Regions from separate parts of the Streptomyces sp. NPDC006610 genome, predicted to be linked through region 2. Evidence: riboswitches for the same ligand, from Rfam matches in the RefSeq annotation. Region 2 holds a riboswitch; the other holds the start of a gene.

Region 1 (3,397 bases), on a different contig from region 2:
GGCGGCAGCGGGATCCCGACGACGCCGCCGGGGTTGACGGCGATGCCGGCCTGCGGGGGCAGTCCGCGCGCGAACTCGACGGCGGGGGCGATGGTGTACGACATGTGCGCGCCGACGACCTGGCGGAACTGCTCCTCGGAGCTGAACACGGGCACGTACGCCTGGCCGGCGATCTCCATGGTGGGCAGGTCCAGCGGGCCGCTGTCGGGTCCGCCGCCGTTGGGCAGCGGCACCCAGACGAAGCTGCGGCCGAGCACCTCGACGATCCGGGCGCCGGCCGTGGGGACGCCGAGGGACGCGGACAGCACCTCCTCCAGCTCGTTGCCGGGCCATCCGCCGTGCGGATGGGGGTGCGCCTGCGCCGGGATGTCCGCGGAGAAGTCCGCCGGGAAGTCCATCTGCCTACCGCCTGCCGAGAACTACTGGTCCGGCTGAAAGGCTACCGTCCGGCGGGCCGGGCCCCGGGCCCGCGACCCCCGGCGCCCACCGCCGGGAAGCCCCCGGCCACCGGCCACCGGCGCCGGGGGCCCGCCGTCACGAAGCCCCCGGTCGCAGACCCCCGGCGTCGGGCGCTGACCACCGCGGAGTTCTCGTGCCCCGGCCCCATTCCCGGCCATCGGGAAACTGCCCGGTCCAGACCCCGTCCCGGACACCGCGAAACCCCGGTCCGCGAACCTGCGCCGGCCGCCGTCGGTTCCCGGACCCGCCCCGGCGACCGTGGAACGCCCGCTCCCGGCCCCGCCCCGGCCATCGCGCGGCCGGCCGTGCGCGGCCCGGCCCGGCGAGCGCGCCCCGGCCCAGCGAGCGCGCCCCGGCCCGGCGAGCACGGCCCGGCCCCGGTATACGCGATACGGCCCCGGTATACGCGGCACGGCCCGGCGTGCGACCGCGAACAGCCCGGTGGCGGACGCCGCGATTCCCGGTTCCGCCCGGGCCCCCGTCCTCAGCCCGTGAACCCGATCCGGCGCAGCGTGTTCGCCGCGTCACGGTCGAGGAGGACCGCCGAGACGCAGCCGGGCGGCAGGGCGCCCCGTTCGACTCGGGCGAGGAGGCGGGCGGCGACGCGGCGGTGGCGGCGGAAGGCGTAGCGGGACACGCCCCGGCCGCGCTCGCGCTGCCCGGCCAGCGCCTGCTCGGGGGTGACGTCGAGGAACAGCAGGTGCAGCGTGCCGCCCCGGCGGCGGGCCTCGCGGGCCAGCCAGGCGCGCACCCAGGCCTGGGTGCCGCAGTCGTGGACGACGATGCCCTCGCCGGTGCGCAGGGCGCGGCGCAGCCCGGCGTAGTGGGCGAGGCGCACCAGCGGGCGGTAGAGCCCGTACGGCAGGAAGCCGGGCATGCGGCGGTCCCAGCGGTCGCGGGTGTCCTGGGAGTCGATGCGGACCGCCTTGACGGTCCGGCGCATCAGGGTGGACTTGCCGCTGCCGGGCAGACCGGTGACCACGACCAGGTCGCCGGGACCGAAGAGCAGTGCGTGCGGGCTGCGTCCGGCCCGCTCGCGCAGGTCGCGGACGACCGGCGCGGGGACGCACGCCTCCCCCGCGGACGCGGCGGGCTGCCGGGGCAGCGCGACGGGCGAGCCGGCGGCGTAGGCCGTGGTCCTGTTCACCGTGATCGTCCTCCCCTGGGGCGGTTCACGAGTTCCCGTCCCCGTCGAGTGTAAAGAGAAGGTAATCCGCGGTGTCTCGTGTTTTCGTACTCGTGGTGCCACAGCACGGTTACAGATCGCAGCCTGCCGCGAACCGGCGATGCGTGCAATGATGTGCGCGCCAACTGCATACCGGCCGTTTGAATCCGCGCGGGAGAGTTCCCAGCCGCCACCGGCGCTGGGACGCCGAAGGAGCAAGTCCCTCCCTTGAATCTCTCAGGCACCGTTACCGCACGGGCGAGGCACATCTGAAAAGCGGGCCGCCGCCGTGCGCGGTGGTCCCACCCAAGGTGCAAGCCAGTGACCGGTCACGGTCATGGCGAACCTCTCAGGTTCCGATGACAGATGGGGAGGAACGACCTCGCCCTCCCCCATGCTCGAATGAGCTCGCACGGGAGGTCCCCCCATCGCCCCGGGAGACATCCGTCCGATGAGCAGTTCCGTACCCCGTCGCACCGCCCTCGACGCCCTGCACCGCGAACTGGGCGCGACCATGACCGATTTCGCCGGCTGGGACATGCCCCTGCGCTACGGCTCCGAGCGCGACGAGCACCTCGCGGTGCGCACCCGCGCCGGTCTGTTCGACCTCTCCCACATGGGCGAGATCACGGTCACCGGCCCCGGCGCCGCCGCCCTGCTGAACTTCGCCCTGGTCGGCGACCTCGCCTCCGTCGGCGTCGGCCGCGCCCGCTACACGATGATCTGCCGGGCCGACGGCGGCATTCTCGACGACCTGATCGTCTACCGCCTCGCCGAGGCCGAGTTCATGGTCGTCGCCAACGCCTCCAACGCCCAGGTCGTGCTGGACGCCCTCACCGAGCGCGCCGCCGGCTTCGACGCCGAGGTGCGCGACGACCGGGACGCCTACGCGCTGATCGCCGTGCAGGGCCCCGAGTCCCCCGGCATCCTCAAGGCGCTGACCGACGCCGATCTCGACGGCCTGAAGTACTACGCCGGACTGCCCGGCACGGTCGCGGGCGTCCCGGCGCTGATCGCGCGCACCGGCTACACCGGCGAGGACGGCTTCGAGCTGTTCGTGCGCCCCGGGCACGCCGTCGCCCTGTGGCAGGCGCTGACCGAGGCCGGTCGGGGCGCCGGCCTGGTCCCCTGCGGGCTGTCCTGCCGTGACACGCTGCGCCTAGAGGCGGGCATGCCGCTGTACGGGCACGAGCTGACCACCGCGCTCACCCCCTTCGACGCCGGTCTCGGCCGGGTGGTGAAGTTCGGCAAGGAGGGCGACTTCGTCGGGCGCGAGGCGTTGCTGGCGGCCGCCGCCCGCGCCGAGGAGAACCCGCCGCGGGTCCTGGTCGGCCTGGTCGCCGAGGGCCGCCGGGTGCCGCGCGCCGGGTACGCCGTGGTCGCGGGCGGCGAGGTGATCGGCGAGGTCACCTCCGGCGCGCCCTCGCCGACGCTGGGCCGGCCGATCGCCATGGCGTACGTCGACCCCGCGCACGCGGCGCCGGGCACGCCCGGTGTCGGCGTGGACATCCGGGGCAGTCACGAGCCGTACGAGGTCGTGGCGCTGCCGTTCCACAAGCGCCGGAAGTAACACTTGAGGCGTGGTCCGCATGTGCCGGTCCGCACAGGCCGGTCCGCATGCGACTCCGCCCGCCTTCACCCTGCTCAGCAGCGGTTTCCGCAGTCCCCCGTTCATCCGCAGTCCCACGCGTACAGGAGAATCCAGGCCATGAGCAACCCCCAGCAGCTGCGCTACAGCAAGGAGCACGAGTGGCTGTCGGCCGCCGAGGACGG
Region 2 (3,397 bases):
GCACTCGGCGATGCCGATGGCACAGGCCCGCCGGCTGGCGCCCAACGCCGCCTATCTGGTGCCCCGCTTCGCGGTGTACCGGTCGATCAGCGATCAGGTGATGGCGCTGCTGCGGGAGCTGTCGCCGCTGGTGGAGCCGCTCAGCCTGGACGAGGCGTTCGTGGACCTGGAGGCCGGGGGAGCCGCCCGGGACGCGGGGTCGGCGTGGGTCGCGGGCGAGAAGCTGCGGGCGGACATCCGCGCCGTCACCGGACTGACCGGTTCGGTCGGGCTCGCCGCCTCCAAGATGCTCGCGAAGATCGCCTCGGAGCGCGCCAAACCCGACGGGCTGGAGCTGATCGAGCCGGGCACCGAGCGGGCGCTGCTCGGACCGATGCCGGTGCGGACGCTCCCCGGAGTGGGCCCCGCGACGGGGGACCATCTGCGGAGGGCCGGGATCACCACGGTCGGGGAACTGGCCGAGGCCGGCGAGGACGAACTCGTCCGGCTGGTCGGCAAGGCACACGGGCACGCGCTGTACGCCATGGCGCTGGCGCGCGACGAGCGGCCCGTGGTGGCCGAGCGGGAGACGAAGTCGGTGTCCGTGGAGGACACCTACGACGTGGACATCCACGACCGGCTCCGGGTGGGGCTGGAGGTGCAGCGGCTGGCGGACCGGTGCGTGCGGCGGCTGCGGGGCGCGGGGCTGTCGGGGCGGACGATCGTGCTCAAGGTGCGCCGGTACGACTTCTCCACGCTGACCCGGTCCGAGACGCTGCGTGGCCCCACGGACGATCCGGCGGTGGTGCGGGAGGCTGCGGCGCGGCTGCTGGACTCGGTGGACACGACGGGCGGCGTGCGGCTGCTGGGCGTGGGGGTCAGCGGCCTCGCCGACTACACGCAGGAGGACCTGTTCGCGCAGGCCGCGGGGCCCCTGGCGGACGTGCCGGACGAGGACGCGGTGCCGGAACCGGAACAGGGCGTCGCCGAGCCGGCCGAGCGGCGCTGGCCCGCCGGGCACGACGTGCGGCACGCCGAGCACGGGCACGGCTGGGTGCAGGGCAGTGGACTGGGCCGGGTGACCGTGCGGTTCGAGACGCCCGGCTCGGAGCCGGGGCGGGTGCGGACCTTCCGTACTGACGACCCCGCGCTGGAGCCGGCGGATCCGCTGCCGCTCGTGCCGCGAAGACCCGAGGCAGGTCAGGAGTCGTCGGAGCCGGCGAGTCTGCCGAAGTCGTGGTCCGGGAGCGGGGGAGGGGCGGCCACGTCGAGTCCGTAGTGGTGGTAGAGCCGCAGCTCCTGTTCCGGGGACAGGTGCCGGCCGACGCCGAGGTCGGGAGCCCTCCTGATCAGGGCGCGGTCGTAGGGGACGTGCAGGCTGCCGTCGATCAGTTCGCTGGGCTCCAGCGGGACGAACGCGTCGCGGCTGAACAGGCCGGTGCGTATGGCCGCCCACTCCGGTTCGCCGGTGGCGTCGTCGAGGTACACCTCGTCGATCGTGCCGATCCTGGCGCCGGTGCGGTCGAACGCCTTGCGGCCGATCAGGTTGCGCGGATCGATGTCGGTCTGCACGGTCCCTCCTCATGGTCGCAACTCGTTCGTCAGCACTACGAAAGAGCACATTGGGGAAGGCGGCCACTCGAGGGACCCCGCGCCGGGCTCGCTGGTAGTCTGGCAAGTGGCTGGCGACCCCGTGCGGGAGAGTCCTCCGACCACCGTCGGAGGCGCCGAAGGAGCAAATCCTCCCCGGAATCTCTCAGGCCCCCGTACCGCACGGACGAGGTCACTCTGGAAAGCAGGACAGGCGCCGCCGGCGTCCGTCCTCACCGACGGTGAAAGCCGGACGTCCTCGGGCGGCCCGGTGAAGCTCTCAGGTCGAGATGACAGAGGGGGAGGCCGTCGGGGTACCCGTGCCGGGGTGCCCCCCGAAGGTCGCGTCAGACCAGGAGGCCTCCGCAGATGACCGCCCACCGCACCCCGCTCGCCGAGCTCGAACAGGGCATCCCCTTCGAACAGCGCCACATCGGGCCCGACCAGGAGGCCAGGGCGAAGATGCTCGCCCAGGTCGGCTACGGCTCCCTGGACGAACTGACCGCCGCCGCCGTCCCGGACGTGATCAAGAACGCCGACCGGCTGGAACTGCCGGACGCCCGCACCGAGGCCGAGGTGCTCGCCGAGCTGCGTGCGCTCGCCGACCGCAACCAGGTCCTGGGCTCCATGATCGGCCTCGGCTACTACGGCACCTTCACCCCGCCGGTGATCCTGCGCAACGTCATGGAGAACCCCGCCTGGTACACGGCGTACACGCCCTACCAGCCCGAGATCTCCCAGGGGCGGCTCGAGGCGCTGCTGAACTTCCAGACGATGGTCGCCGACCTCACCGGTCTGCCCACCTCCGGCGCCTCGCTGCTCGACGAGGGCACGGCCGCTGCCGAGGCCGTCGCGCTGTCCCGGCGCATGGGGCGGAACAAGAAGGGCCTCTACCTCGTCGACGCGGACGTGCTGCCGCAGACCGTCGCGGTGATCCGGACCCGCTGCGAGCCGGTCGGCGTCGAAGTCGTCGTCGCCGACCTGAGCCAGGGCATCCCCGCCGAGATCGCCGAGCGGGAGATCAACGGCGTCCTCCTCCAGTACCCGGGCGCCTCCGGGGCCGTACGCGACCTCAAGCCCGTCATCGACCAGGCGCACGACCTGGGCGCGCTGGTCACCGTCGCCGCCGACCTGCTGGCGCTGACGCTGCTGAAGTCGCCGGGCGAACTGGGCGCGGACATCGCGGTCGGCACCACGCAGCGCTTCGGCGTGCCCATGGGCTTCGGCGGGCCGCACGCCGGCTACATGGCGGTGCGCGAGCAGTTCGCCCGCAGCCTGCCCGGCCGTCTGGTCGGCGTGTCCGTCGACGCCGACGGCAACCGCGCCTACCGCCTCGCGCTGCAGACGCGTGAGCAGCACATCCGCCGCGAGAAGGCCACCAGCAACATCTGCACCGCCCAGGTGCTGCTCGCCGTGATGGCGGGCATGTACGCCGTCTACCACGGCCCCGAGGGTCTGAAGGGCATCGCCCGGCGCACCCACCGGTACGCCGCCGTCCTGGCGGCCGGGCTCAACGGCGGCGGCGTCGAGGTCGTGCACGGCGCCTACTTCGACACCCTGACCGCCCGAGTCCCCGGCCGTGCCGCCGAGGTCGTAGCCGCCGCGCGCGAGCAGGGCGTCAACCTTCACCTCGCCGACGCCGACCACGTCTCCGTCTCCTGCGACGAGACCACCACCCGGGCCCACCTGAGCGCCGTGTGGAACGCCTTCGGCGTCGAGGGCGACGTCGAGGCGCTGGACGCGGCCACCGAGGACGCGCTGCCGCAGGCGCTGCTGCGCACCGACGCCTACCTGACCCACCCGGTGTTCCAGCAGCACCGCTCCGAGA

What was found. A riboswitch is a leader RNA that binds a small molecule or an ion and turns the genes downstream of it on or off. The one in region 2 is predicted to bind glycine.
Region 1: it holds a riboswitch for glycine, as region 2 does, so the genes downstream of both, gcvT (glycine cleavage system aminomethyltransferase GcvT) here and gcvP (aminomethyl-transferring glycine dehydrogenase) in region 2, are expected to answer to the same signal.

Annotation. Positions count from the first base shown of each region.
Region 1 is NZ_JBEXOP010000025.1:35,571-38,967, reverse strand. It holds gene ABZY13_RS20755 (enhanced serine sensitivity protein SseB) at 1-398, opposite strand, end outside; gene ABZY13_RS20750 (AAA family ATPase) at 944-1,606, opposite strand; glycine riboswitch at 1,787-1,887, shown strand; gene gcvT (glycine cleavage system aminomethyltransferase GcvT) at 2,076-3,194, shown strand; gene gcvH (glycine cleavage system protein GcvH) at 3,333-3,397, shown strand, end outside.
Region 2 is NZ_JBEXOP010000016.1:152,552-155,948, reverse strand. It holds gene ABZY13_RS16075 (DNA polymerase IV) at 1-1,258, shown strand, start outside; gene ABZY13_RS16070 (PRC-barrel domain-containing protein) at 1,180-1,551, opposite strand; glycine riboswitch at 1,666-1,761, shown strand; gene gcvP (aminomethyl-transferring glycine dehydrogenase) at 1,939-3,397, shown strand, end outside.